DNA from 2 places in the Mangrovibacillus sp. Mu-81 genome. Region 1 is predicted to be linked to the other one. Evidence: a T-box and tRNA genes for the amino acid it is inferred to sense, from the RefSeq annotation. Region 1 holds a T-box; the other holds one or more tRNA genes.
What was found. A T-box is a leader RNA that pairs with one kind of tRNA and senses whether it is charged. The one in region 1 lies ahead of trpS (tryptophan--tRNA ligase), so its partner is inferred to be a tRNA-Trp.
Positions count from the first base shown of each region.

Region 2: it has a tRNA-Trp gene. The T-box ahead of trpS (tryptophan--tRNA ligase) is inferred to sense a tRNA for this amino acid. The anticodon was not compared.

Region 1 covers NZ_JBAJHU010000003.1:122,507-126,934, forward strand. Annotated here, with positions in the region: gene V6B33_RS07750 (hypothetical protein) at 1-217, shown strand, start outside; gene V6B33_RS07755 (YjbA family protein) at 301-1,050, shown strand; gene trpS (tryptophan--tRNA ligase) at 1,131-2,129, opposite strand; T-box leader at 2,180-2,423, opposite strand; gene V6B33_RS07765 (DUF3899 domain-containing protein) at 2,463-2,846, opposite strand; gene V6B33_RS07770 (peptide ABC transporter substrate-binding protein) at 3,434-4,428, shown strand, end outside.
Region 2 covers NZ_JBAJHU010000002.1:394,894-399,321, reverse strand. Annotated here, with positions in the region: gene V6B33_RS05595 (helix-turn-helix domain-containing protein) at 169-1,056, opposite strand; tRNA gene V6B33_RS05590 (tRNA-Val) at 1,283-1,358, shown strand; tRNA gene V6B33_RS05585 (tRNA-Ser) at 1,508-1,600, shown strand; tRNA gene V6B33_RS05580 (tRNA-Tyr) at 1,617-1,697, shown strand; tRNA gene V6B33_RS05575 (tRNA-Trp) at 1,809-1,882, shown strand; tRNA gene V6B33_RS05570 (tRNA-Gly) at 1,902-1,974, shown strand; gene V6B33_RS05565 (FAD-binding oxidoreductase) at 2,151-3,518, opposite strand; gene V6B33_RS05560 (GntR family transcriptional regulator) at 3,852-4,428, shown strand, end outside.

The DNA of each region.
Region 1 (4,428 bases):
GTTACGTATGTTCGCATTATTTGTTGGTTTTGGACTGGCTGTGTCCGGAGGAATCAGTCTGATCATTTACTTGAACCTACTCACAACAGGGATGACCATTATTGAATACCTGCAATTTATCAGTACACGTGTGGAATGTTATCTATTCCTTGTAGGCATCCTCATCATCACCTTAACAATCTATTTTCCTCGCAGAAAAAATAATGACTATCTATAAAAGGTACGGATTCAGGAATATTTTTACTCTTATCTGCCTATACTGATTGACAAATAAGATTGTAGCAAAGCGAGGGGTCAATCATGTTATATCTTCATGATGTATGGGTCAATTGGTTCGAAGGAGAAGAAAATGGATATAATGTCTGTCATTTTCACGAATGGAGAAAAGAAGATGTCATTGAGTTATTAGATCAAGTTCCTTTAATGAGAGTAGACAACGCCATATTTCATTACATCGAGAATGATTTATCAGAATTACCTCAACAACTTCTGAATGATGTTTATCAAAAAGCTTACTTGCGAAAGAATCACGAACGAATCCAGCTTGACTATTGTTTTATTGTCACAGATGGGACAGGCATATTGGCTGTAGATACGATAGGATATACCGTACCAATCCGGAAAAGCAGGCTAATCCCAAGACAGGAACAGCTCGTTTATGAAATGGTGGAAGGACATGAAGCGGTACAGTATAGTTTGGTCCAAGATCCCAAACCGGAAAATGCTTATCATATACTATCCCCAAGCCCCCATATGATGAACGGTTTGACCAGGAAGGAAAGACAGTTAAAACAGCTGTTGTTTATGGCACTTGATCAACTTCATGGTTCCAGGAACACGGCAGAAATCAGATACTGGTACACAGAGTGGGCACCCGAACAGTACAGAGTCATTCAGGATATGGATTTTGAAGATGTCTGGAACATGCTCTATGAAGAAACAAAGTATGGATGGTCAAATAAACATCTCACACTTTGTGAAAACCTGATTAAAGGTCAGCCTTTCTTTGAAAAGCTGTGGGAAGTGGAAAACCGCCCGAAAGTGAATTGACAAATGAACGATGAGCCAAAAGTGGCTCATCGTTCATTGTAATAAAAAATCCTGGACTCTGCTGAGTCCAGGATTTTTCATTATTTTCTTTTTCTCTCTTTACGTCCCAAACCCATTGCTTTTTCCATTTTCTTTAGCATTTTGTCCGCTGCACGATTCGCTTTTTCAGCACCGCGGTCGAGGATATCCTCTAATTCATCTGAGTCAATCAATTCATTATATCGATCCTGTATGGGTTTAATGGCATTTACGACCACTTGGGCCAAGTCCCCTTTGAAGTCCCCATAGCCTTTCCCTTCATATCTTTGTTCAAGTTCTTCTACTGAAGAACCCTCCAGGATTGAATATATGGATAACAGGTTGGAAACGCCGGGCTTGTTTTCTTTATCGTACTTTACCAGTCCGTCAGAATCCGTCACCGCACTTTTGATTTTCTTTTCTATTTGTTTAGGATCATCCAATAATGTGATGAATGCTTTCTGATTTGCGTCGGATTTACTCATTTTCTTTAAGGGGTCCTGCAGTGACATGACGCGTGCACCGACTTTAGGGATTCTCACTTCCGGAACAGTAAAGATATCGTTGTATTTATTGTTGAAACGCTCAGCAAGGTTCCTTGTCAACTCGAGATGTTGTTTTTGGTCTTCCCCCACAGGCACCAGATCTGTTTTATATAAAAGGATATCCGCAGCCATTAGCGGGGGATAGGTCAACAGCCCTGCAGATACTGCTTCTTTTCCGTGGGATTTATCCTTGAACTGTGTCATTCTTTCGAGTTCACCTATATATGTAACACATTGCAGGATCCATCCTGCCTGTGCGTGAGCTGGCACCTCCGATTGAATGAACAGAGTGGATTTCTCCGGATCGATTCCGCAGGCGATATAAAGGGCTGCTAAGCTCTTTATGTTTTTGCGGAGTTCCGTTTTATCCTGCTGTACCGTTATCGCATGCTGATCTACGACGCAGAAATAACAGTTATATTCATTTTGCAGCTCTGTAAACTGCTTCATTGCCCCGATGTAATTTCCGAGAGTAATTGTCCCGCTTGGCTGAATTCCGCTAAAAATAGTCTTCATTGTTTATCCTCCTGTAAATACACAAAATAAAAACCCACTCATCCTTATAATATAGGGACGAATGGGATAAGTTCCGCGGTGCCACCCTAAGTACTCAATAAAAAGTGAGTCAGCTTAGTCCACACACTCGGTATGGAACCTCTGTAACGTGAGGTGAATACGTTATCCGCTACTGTATTCTTCACAAATAAGGCTCGGAAGTCCATTCCCTAAATGGTGATTGCTTGTTCACACCAGCCACAAGCTCTCTTTGAATCATTCCACATAGCTACTACTCTTCGTCAGCACCAAGGTATATTGGTAACTTTATTATATTGAATTAGCAGTGCTAATTCAAGTATAGATGATATAGGACAGGACCAGTGAAATGATGAGCATGGAACTTCCAATAATAAGAAGGGTACTGGTAATTTTAAATGATCGGATCACTGTGAATTCCTCGTGAGCATCCTTCGTTTCATCAATATCATCAAATTGTGAGAGGTATTTCCCTTGTACAGTGCTTCTGCGAAATCTCTTCAATGAATAGACGATTCCGTTAAAGAACCCCTTTTGAAAAATATATAAGAAAGCACCAAGTACTAAATAGATCATTCCTGCGATAAATAGACTGTTGAGAAGGGAAATAATGAGCGGATTACCCTGAACGAGCGAATAAACCAGGGAAACGATAATAATGGCGACCGCAATCAAATAAATAGAAAGTGAACGTTTCATAATACTCCTTTATCCATTTTACAGGCTTGTTGAAATGAGGCTGGTGAAAATAGTATGTCCATTATAAAACCAAACAACAAGTGTCATTTAAGCCTTTTAATAAGAAGTATACAGGAACAGGCCTATACATTTCAATTGCATTTAATATATATACATCACCTTGAGTGCTGTTCAATCCAAGAAGACAATCTTCCTTGATTTGTGTACAACATTGGGGATAGTAGAATTCTTCACCTGCATATATAACTGTAATATTTGTTGCCGAGTAAATAAAGAAACATCATAATTTATAAATATAATAGTAGAAACTCTCAATCTATTTATGATTAAGATGCAAATATTAACTCAGGAAATAAAAGAAAGCGTTTCATTGTAACAATTGTAATAGGACGAACACCCTAAAAAACTGGTGATAAACCTTATTATATCAATGTTTTAGCACCTATTTACCTAGTAATCTGATAATTTTGCAAAAAAACTGTTAAATTAATATTGCAAAAATTTCTCTATCATGTATAATAAGTAACAAATCTTCTGAAAATTAGAAGATAAATAAATATGAGATTTACGAGGAGGTCAATTTCAAGATGAAGAAAAAGTTTTCATTCTTGCTGGTTCTTCTTCTGGCTCTAAGTACTTTCCTGGCTGCCTGTGGCGGCAATGAAGGTGCGGAAGGCGGAGAATCAGGCGACAACGGCGGAGATTCTGCTGAGAAAAAAGAACAGGTACTTAACCTGCTAGAGAGTGCTGAAATCCCATCAATGGACTCTACACTGGCTACTGACTCTGTTTCATTCAACGTAATGAACAACGTATTCGAAGGTCTTTACCGTTTAGGTGAGAACGACGAAGCGAAGCCTGGTATGGCTGAAAGCATGGAGAAAAGTGAAGACGGTTTAACTTACACGTTCAAACTTCGCGATGCGAAATGGTCAAACGGAGATCCTGTTACTGCTGCCGACTTCGTATACGCTTGGCAAAAAGCTTTAAACCCTGACACTGGTGCAGAGTATGCGTACATCATGTACGATATCAAAAACGCTGCAAAAGTTAACGGTGGCGAACTACCGGTAGAAGAACTTGGTGTTAAAGCGGTTGATGAAAAAACGTTAGAAGTACAGCTTGAAGGTCCAGTACCTTACTTCGAAGCATTACTTTCATTCGCAACGTTCTATCCTCAAAACCAAAAATTCGTAGAAGCTCAAGGAGATCAATATGGTCTTGAAGCGGATACAGCAATCTATAACGGTCCATTCACACTTTCTGAGTGGAAGCATGAACAAAGCTTCAAATTATCCAAGAACGATAACTACTGGGATAAAGAAACTGTAGAATTAAAAGAAATTAACTTCAACATCGTTAAGGATACTGCAACTGCGGTTAACCTTTACGAAACTGAAAAAGCGGACGTAACTGGCCTTTCAGCTGAATTCGTTGATAAGTACAAAGATGATCCGAACTTCAAAACACGCGCGGATACAGCTGTTTACTTCCTTCGTCTGAATCAGAAGAACGAAGTGATGGCTAATGTTAATGCCCGTAAAGCAATTGATTCTGCTTATGACAAGCAAGGTATGGTTGA
Region 2 (4,428 bases), on a different contig from region 1:
ATTACATGTGCCTCTAGGCCCTGCAGCTAGACAAGTGAGACCAGTGCAGCTTGCCGAGGAGACTCACGGGCTACCCGCGGAAAGCGAAGTCTTGCACGGAAATTATTAGTGGTATTAGGGTCATCACTGATAATGTTCGCCTTTAGGCAGTTTTTTTTGTCCCAACCTCTATGTCCAGATCTGAAGAAGATGTTCCATCTTTTTTTCGATAAAATCTACATATTTCTTGTCTTGCAGGAGTTCAAACATATGAAAAGCACGTTTGAAGAATGGAAGGGCTTCTTCATAATTATGAAGGAGCTCATAGTTATAGCCGATTTGATAGTTCGATTCTCCAAGACCCCACAGCAGTTCTTCTTCAATGCACCAATTGATGGCTTTATGGCAATAAGCGATAGACTCCTCATATTTGCCTTGGCGTGTTAGTACTCTGGATATATTATAAAATAACCTGGTTTTGATAGATTTATCATGTAGTTGCTCAGCCGTTTTCAAGGCAGTCTCAACCAGGTTGTAATGATGGAGGGCTTCAGGGTGCCGATTTAATGAAAAAAGAATAGCACCTTTACTAGAAAGGATTTGCATCTCTCTTTCTGTCATCGCCTTTTTCTGATTGGCAGTCAGGTAATAAGCTTCATCTAAAAGTGAAAATGCATCGTCTTCATTATTTAATACTTCAAAAGCATATATTCCTTTATGCCAATAAAGAAGTTGCAGATGCTGTATGTCTTTATAGAAGAGAGGATTCTTTTCCTCGGCTTTCACCAGTTCTATTATTTCTTCGTATCTGCGGTTGATTCTGTGAAATTTTAACTGTTTTTCCACTTCCATAATATAATCAAGTCGAGGTGTGGTGCCTATTTCAAAGAAGTAGTTTACATCAACACCAAGCTTGACGGAGATTTGGTACAATGCCATGGCACTTGGATAAATATCCCCTTTTTCAATCCTGCTGATCAACGCCTGTGTACAAACTCCCTCGGCCAGTTCACCTTGCGTGAGCCCCACAACCTTCCTCAACTCTCTTATCTTTTTTCCAATTGCAGAATAATCCATATTCCCGCCCCCCTTTTCAAACATCCATATTTAACAAGTTTAACAGAAATAATCGATTTAAGTTGTGTATGACAGGGGATAGAGACAGTGTGCATGAGAAATTAGGGAAGAGGGGTATCCATTACTATGATTGAAGAATTTGTGAATTGAAGTTGACTTTTTTGAAAGGAATTGATAGATTAATATAGGTCTTGTCTAACGGATGATATTCTATCATTCTTTATTGGGAGGATTAGCTCAGCTGGGAGAGCATCTGCCTTACAAGCAGAGGGTCGGCGGTTCGATCCCGTCATCCTCCACCATGGATTTCTTACGAAGCGACAGCGCAGTAAAAATATCCTTCCTTAACCTTGCGAAGCGACAGCGGAGCATCACTAAGCAAAAGTTTAGCTAGCCTTAGAATAGGTAATTAAAAATTCGGGTGCTCAACTTTACCAGCAGCCAATCAAACGGAGGAATACCCAAGTCCGGCTGAAGTGATCGGTCTTGAAAACCGACAGGGGTGTTAAAGCCCGCGGGGGTTCGAATCCCTCTTCCTCCGCCATATTTCATTCTCTCGTGGAGGGGTAGCGAAGTGGCTAAACGCGGCGGACTGTAAATCCGCTCCTTCGGGTTCGGCAGTTCGAATCTGCCCCCCTCCATTTAGCTTGTTTCACGGAGCGCAAGCGGAGTGAAAATAAGCTTCCTTAACCTTTGGCAGCGAAAGCGGAGCAATACGCTCAAAGCGAAGAGTATTTATTAATCTATTTTATAGGGGCATAGTTTAACGGTAGAACGAAGGTCTCCAAAACCTTTGGTGTGGGTTCGATTCCTACTGCCCCTGCCAAAATTGCTTCAACTACGGTCCGGGTATAGTTTAATGGTAAAACTCAGCCTTCCAAGCTGATGTCGTGGGTTTGATTCCCATCACTCGATCCAATAATGATTAAAGGGTCCATTCTAGTAGTTCCTCACCTTTTTTGGAGGAAGTAGAAGAATGGACCTTTTTAGTTTATTTAGGGACAGTGGGTCAGGTCCTGTGTCCTGGGACGGAGGGACAGGTCCACTGTCCCATTTAAATCCATATCCCTGAATTCTTTCATCCTATCCCACTCTCAATCACAAAAAATTTTCCCCGGATTCAACAACCCATCCGGATCCAGAAGCTCTTTAAACGACTTCATCACCTCTACCGCTTCACCATGCTCCAACCTCTGATACTTCATCTTCCCAAGACCGACGCCATGCTCTCCGGTACAGGTTCCACCAGCTTCAATTGCCTTTAGGATGAGCTGTTCATTGATCGTCTCCGATGTCAATTTCTCTTCAGGGATGTTTGGGTCATATACGATGATGGTATGGAAGTTGCCGTCTCCAACATGGCCGAAGACACTTCCAGGCAGCCCGCTTGCTTCAATCTTTGCGCGGGCAAAGTCAACCATGTCGGCAAGCTTTGACAGGGGGACGCATACATCGGATCCCATTACTTCCTTTCCTTTCAGGTGACGGAAGGCGTATGCAAGTTCGTGCCTTGCTTTCCATATCTCGGCACGATCGATGGATCCGCTTGCCCGCTCCCAGTTCCTGCAGCCCATATCCTGCATCAGTTCCTCGACAAATGCGGCATCTTCTTCAGCGGAAGTCCGTGTGCCTGAGAATTCAAAGAATAACGAATGCTGTTCCGGGAAGTGGTAGTCCCCATAAGCATTGACCTGCTTGATGCTGGGGGCATCAACGAGTTCCATCCGAACCACTGGGATGCCGCTCGTGAGCACGGCTTGTGCTGCGGCGGCACACTGTTTTGGTGTATCGAACGTACAGCGTGCCGCAATCGTGTGTTCCGGGATGCCATGAAGTTTCAAGGTAATTTCGGTGATGATGCCTAACGTTCCTTCCGAACCGGTGAACAGGCCGTTTAGATGATATCCGCTGGATGATTTTTTTGCGGTGCTGCCGGTTTTGATGATCCTGCCGTCCGCCAGCACGACTTCAAGGTTCAGTACCTGATCGCGCATGGACCCGTAGCGAACGGCGGTCGTTCCGCTGGCATTTGTCGCAGTCATGCCGCCAATCGTGGCGTCAGCTCCTGGATCGATGGGGAAATAGAGTCCCTGCCGGTTGATTTCCCGGTTCAACTCAAGGCGTGTGATACCGGGCTGGACTGTAACGGATAAGTCTTCAGGGTTAAAGGAGATGATCTGTTTCATCCGGTCAAAATTCATGGAAATGCCCCTTGAAACGGGAATGGCCTGGCCGTCAAGCCCCGACCCTGCTCCATAAGGGGTGATAGGAAGCTTATTCGCCCTTGCAAAGTTCACGATGTCTTTGACCATTTGTGTCGATTCCGGGTACACCACCGTTTCCGGCTGTACGGGATCGTGAAACGATTCATCCCTGCTGTGCCGGAAAAGATCCCCTTCGCTTATACTGACGCGTTCAGCCCCTATCAAATCTTGCAGGTTCTCGATCCATTCAGTGCTCATCCAGCTACTACCTCCATTTTTAAAATATTCTAAATTTTATATTTACAAATAGATTAGCATAAATTATCATACATGTATACGGTATACCGCCTTGAATCATGAATAGAAACCCACCAAGAATATCATTTCATCCCATTGAACACGAAGAAATCTCCAATTCACAATGTACCCTTCTTATTGAATAACCGCTGCATTCAAAACACATTCTATTAAACTCCAAGAATAAACATACATAGCTTTTAGTCTTATGAACTACTGGACTTTCATTCAATTGAAAACAGAAAAAGTGGTGCCTGGCACATGTACAAAAAAGGAGGGAACAAATTGCATAGGGTGATCAAAAAAGAATCGCTGGCTGAACAGGCTTTTAACCTGATCAAGAAAGAGATCATATCAGGAAAGCTGGCACCGGCAGAGGAGCTTCCTGAAAAAAAGCTTGCGCAGGAACTCGGTATCAGCCGCACGCCTGTCCGGGAGGCGCTGAGAAGGCTTGCTGTAGAAGGGCTGGTCGTATTATCTGATCAAAAGATCGCTACTGTTGCCTCATTTACAGAAGAGGATGCGATGCATTTCATGGAAATCCGGAAACTGTTAGAAGTGTACAATCTTGAAGCAGTTTCACCTTTAAAGAATGAAGTGTTTGAGAAGATAAAAGAAAACATGGATGCTCAATTGAAAGCGATTACTGCTGGTCGCTATGAAGAATTCATCGATCTCGACCGGGAGTTCCATTTGTTACTGGCCGGTGAAAACCCCAATCCCAGGCTTAGGGCTTTAATCCAATCGGTCAATACCGGGGTGAACAGGGCGTTCCTGGTTCTGTCGAATACATTGCAAGTAAGTGCCATGGAAGCATATGGGGAGCACAAACGCATTGTGGATGCACTGGAAGTTGGAATGATTGAAGAGG